DNA from 2 places in the Peribacillus sp. RS7 genome. Region 2 is predicted to be linked to the other one. Evidence: riboswitches for the same ligand, from Rfam matches in the RefSeq annotation. Region 2 holds a riboswitch; the other holds the start of a gene.
What was found. A riboswitch is a leader RNA that binds a small molecule or an ion and turns the genes downstream of it on or off. The one in region 2 is predicted to bind preQ1.

Region 1 (2,400 bases), 1.9 Mb from region 2:
GTATCTTCCTTACCGGTGCCATCCCAAGTAAATGCGGAATCACACCAGGCACAGGAATAATCGCAGCCTGCCGTCCGAACGAACATGGTTTTTTGGCCAATGACCATTCCCTCACCTTGGATGGTCGGTCCGAAGATTTCCATAACTGGGAGTTTACTCACTTTCCATCCACTCCCGTCTGGCTTCAGCATAACTTGTCGGCGTTTCGTATAGTCGGACAAATTCGACTCTAGCACCCTCATAATCTTTTAATGAAAGGGCTTCGGCCATTTTTTCATAAATCCAGACAACCATATTTTCAGCCGTTGTATTCATGAGTGGCAAGGTTTCATTCAAATAACGATGATCAAGGTGGACTTCGATTTCATTTTTCCATATATCCTTGATGTCCCCGAAATCTATCATCAAACCACGTGAATCCGTATACCCGCTCAATCCGAAAATGACCTTATACGTGTGGCCATGCAAGTTCTTGCATTTTCCTTCATAGTCATGTAGGTGGTGCGCTGCGTCAAAGGTGAACTCCTTACTGACCAGAACCCTCTTGGTGGTATATTTCAATTGGCTGCGCTGAATATCTTCATCTATTTTTTGGAGTTTATCCACTATAGTAAAACCGTACATCATGAAAGCACCTTCCGTCTGCTTACATAGTCATCCAGTCCTTTTTTCCGCAACTTACATGCGGGGCAATCTCCACAGCCATCGGATATGATTCCGTTATAGCATGTCAGGGTCTTTTCGCGAACAAAGTCGAACGCTCCGAGCTGATCCGCAAGCTCCCATGTTTCCTCTTTATTAAGCCACATAAGCGGCGTATCAATCACGAATGACTGGTCCATCGACAAGTTCAAGGTCACGTTCAACGATTTAATGAATACATCACGGCAGTCCGGATATCCGCTGAAATCCGTTTCACAGACACCGGTGACAATGTGTTTAGCGCCAATCTGACTGGCCAACACTCCGGCAAACGAAAGGAACAGCAAATTCCTCCCTGGCACGAACGTCGACGGCAATTCCCCGTCTTCTCCGTCCTCCACTGCAATATCACTTCTTGTCAACGCATTCGGTGCCAGTTGGTTCAGCAGCGACATGTCAAGAATATGATGGTTCACGCCCAATTCATTGGCAATCTTTTGAGCGCATTCGATTTCCAGGCTGTGCCGCTGATTATAATCAAACGTTACCGCTTCCACTTCCTCATATCTCTCCATCGCCCAGAACAGGCACGTCGTACTATCCTGCCCTCCGCTAAACACAACCACTGCCTTTTCTTTCTTCTTCATTTCTATAAAACTCCTTTTTACGGAAAAAAACAGCACCCTAAGAATAGAGCACTGTTTCTCCTTAGTTTTTTTGAGAGGGTAGCTAGAACCTCTTCCGCCTTAACGCGGAATATAATATTTTTCCAATTCAATAGTAACTTGAAAACAAAAAGAAATCAAGATGTTTATATTTATTGAAAATTAGACCTAATGGAAACCTTGGTCATCTCCTCTTCTGCTTAAATATCCCATTATCCATCCGATAAAAAAGAGTGAATAAAATATCGATAAAGGGGACCATTAATTTGAAAAGCATTAAAGGAAAGATATTGGTGGCATTTTCACTCATCATATCTTTATGTATCATCTTAGGAGCATTCAATATTTATAGCAGCAACAAGTCACTTAAACAGTCTCAGGATATCATTGATGAGGAACTTCCACTTCTTATCCAAGACGAAAAGCTACTTTATAATTTAGCACAAAGAACCGCACTAGCAAGAGCCTATATTTTATATGGCGACGAGAGTTATAAAGAAAGGTTTTTACAATATACAGAGGATAGCAAGGCCATCCAGGAGGATCTTTTGGCCATAAGCGATTCTGATAAAGCGAAGGAATTGATCGAGAAAAGCGTGGATTGGAGGACGATGATTGTAGACCGGGTATTTACTCAATATGATAAAGGAAATGAAGAACGCGCTAAAGAAATACTCAAAAATGAAGTGGCACCGGTCGGCGATGAAGTGACGGAAGGGCTCAAGGAGCTGACTTTGGAACGTGAGGAATTGATTGTCGCTTCAGGGGAAAGCGTGATCGCAAGCGGGAAATCGGTCAAGACGACAAGTATCATCATCTCGATTGCGGCTGTCATTATCGGCCTTCTGCTCGCGCTTGTGACTGCCAACCTCATTACCACCCCCCTCCTTAAAATCAGGGACAGAATGAGAATGATAGCTGATGGGCAGCTGAATCATGAGCCCTTGGAGCAAAAGTCCAAGGATGAAATAGGCGAATTAACGGTATCCGCCAACCAAATGCAGAAAAACCTTCGTGATACGATCGAAAAAATGCTGGTTGTATCCGAATCCGTTTCCAGCCAAAGCGAGGATCTGACTCAATCGGCAAATGA
Region 2 (2,400 bases):
AAGAGGAGTGCGAGTGCAACTAGCGTGTATTGGTTCATTTCAACAGATAGGAGTCCATATGGAATTAACGATAGGAAGAAAAAGTATATCAGGTTGCCAAGTGCCGTCGCTAATAAAAAATCCTTGAAAGTGACGGTGCTGACTCCAGCTGCCAAGTTAATTAAACTTGTTGGGATAAGCGGGAAAATCCTGCCTGTAAACACGTACATGAAGCCATGCTCCACAACAGTTTTTTGCCATTTTTCCCCCATCTTCTTTAAGAGAAGTTCCTGAAACCAATTTCTTGCAGCATAAAAAATGAATCCTGAAGCAACGACACTTGTAAACCAACTCCATAGGTAGCCATATATGAATCCGAATATCGTGACATTGATAGTCAGAAGCAAAATTAAGGGGATGATTGTAAATGAATTTTGGACAAACATCAATACGAATGTCACAATAAAAGTGAGCAAAAGGTTTTCCTTCAATATGCTAATAACTGAATCCAAGTCACTTTTCCAAATCAAAGTAAATAATTCTGCATTTGAAAAAATAAATAATGCAATTACCAGTAGACCGGTTAAGGTCAGGACTTTTTTCAAAGGGTCACCACCATTCTGACTAATAGTTTATCATTTTTAAGTTAATTGGTGAAAAAAGAGCTGTCGCATGATGCAGACAGCTCTTTTACATTATAGTGGGTTCACGAAGCGAAGATTCCTTTAAAGCCACTTTTCAAACTGAATTCTTTTGTTCATTCCATAAATGATTGGCGCGCCAATCAAGAGGACAACGAATTCACCGACAGCCGTGGTCATCCAGCTTAACCAGAATGGTAAGCCAAAGGCAAGGTTCAGTTCAATGGCAATTAAAAACATTGTGAACGTGAAAAAGATGATCGTGGCGATCATCCGCCCTTTAATACCTTTTATGAACCGTGAAACAAAAATGACAAGCAGCAAGGCGAGTACGGATTGCCCCACCCCAAAAATTAAATCATATGGAACCATCGGTGAAAAGAGCAGATTCGATATGAAGACGCCGCCGACAATACCATAGATATATTTTTTATTGAATACAATAAGATGGTTCAACATTTCCGGTACACGAAATTGGAACATCTCAAAAGCTATTGGTTTAAACACCAATGAGACCGCCACATACAAGGCAGCCAATAACCCGTTTATCACGAGTGTACGAACATTCATTTTACTCTCTCCCTAGTTTTTTATCGTGGGATGGTTACGAACCACGTATAGGCGTTTGCCCAATGATTAATAGTATCCCAAGTAAGCTTGTTTCGTCAATTTGTAAAGAATGGTTTTAATTTTTAGGTTTTCAAGCATCCATAGGATTTTGATTTATGGCAATGAAGGATGATATTATTTTTATATGTATTTCAAAGGAGTGAATATAATATGTCTATCGCGAGTGTCAAAAGCCATTTTAAACAATGGGATCGGGAAGGTGATGTAATGGAGTTCGAAACATCGAGCGCTACGGTGAGTGAGGCTGCAGAAACCATCGGCGTTATCCCAGCGAGGATCGCTAAAACTCTTTCCTTTAGGGGGGAAGGTGATGATGCGATTTTGGTTGTAGCGGCTGGGGACGCAAAAGTGGATAATAAGAAATTTCGGCAGATGTTCGGTTTCAAGGCACGGATGCTATCACCCGAGGAAGTGCTTGAGCAGACCGGCCATGCCATCGGAGGAGTTTGTCCGTTTGGTCTGGCAAACGATCTAGCTGTTTTTCTTGATGTATCGATGAAGCGCTTTGAGTCATTGTTCCCGGCATGCGGCAGTACGAACTCTGCAATAGAACTTACACCCACGGAATTATTTGAATATTCAGGAGCAAAGGATTGGGTGGATGTTTGCAAGGCTTGGAATGAAGAAGGGAATGAGGAAACGGCAGCAGGCAATGCAGTGGAAGGTTTTTAATTAATGGACCAAAAAGATCCACATGAATGGGATAAAGTCCACTTGGGTGGACTTTATTTGTGGGGGCCGTATGCATTTTAGCGGTCTATAATTTTAAAGCGGAAAATCGTGCAGAAAGTGTTCCTGAGCGGAGGGTGAAAGATGTTAAATGGAAGCCAAAGAAAAAGCAATAGCAGCTATCTTAGTCTTAAAACTCTTTATGAAGAAAATATCACGGTTAAGAGCATAGCCCAGGAGCTTGAGTTTTGCCACACAAACGATCTGGCGCTGGATATTCGGAAAGCATTGGAAAAAAAGAATTTTGATATATTGGCAGTGCAAGATCAAGGGGAAATCATCGGATATATCGAAAGGGAAGAACTGGGTGAAGGGAGCATTTCGGAATATTTGAGAAACTTTTCACCAAGGGAAATGGTTTCGGATTCAACGCCTTTGATCCAGCTGCTCCATATTTTCAAGAATAAAACAAGGGTCTTCG

Region 1: another riboswitch for preQ1. It lies ahead of queC (7-cyano-7-deazaguanine synthase QueC); the one in region 2 lies ahead of ACDZ29_RS12970 (QueT transporter family protein).

What each region holds. Positions count from the first base shown of each region.
Region 1 is NZ_CP168135.1:689,897-692,296, forward strand. Features, by position in the region: gene queE (7-carboxy-7-deazaguanine synthase QueE) at 1-161, opposite strand, end outside; gene queD (6-carboxytetrahydropterin synthase QueD) at 154-624, opposite strand; gene queC (7-cyano-7-deazaguanine synthase QueC) at 624-1,289, opposite strand; PreQ1 riboswitch class I at 1,345-1,387, opposite strand; gene ACDZ29_RS03565 (methyl-accepting chemotaxis protein) at 1,574-2,400, shown strand, end outside.
Region 2 is NZ_CP168135.1:2,557,325-2,559,724, forward strand. Features, by position in the region: gene ACDZ29_RS12965 (TVP38/TMEM64 family protein) at 1-584, opposite strand, end outside; gene ACDZ29_RS12970 (QueT transporter family protein) at 705-1,190, opposite strand; PreQ1 riboswitch class I at 1,197-1,241, opposite strand; gene ACDZ29_RS12975 (YbaK/EbsC family protein) at 1,401-1,922, shown strand; gene ACDZ29_RS12980 (hypothetical protein) at 2,064-2,400, shown strand, end outside.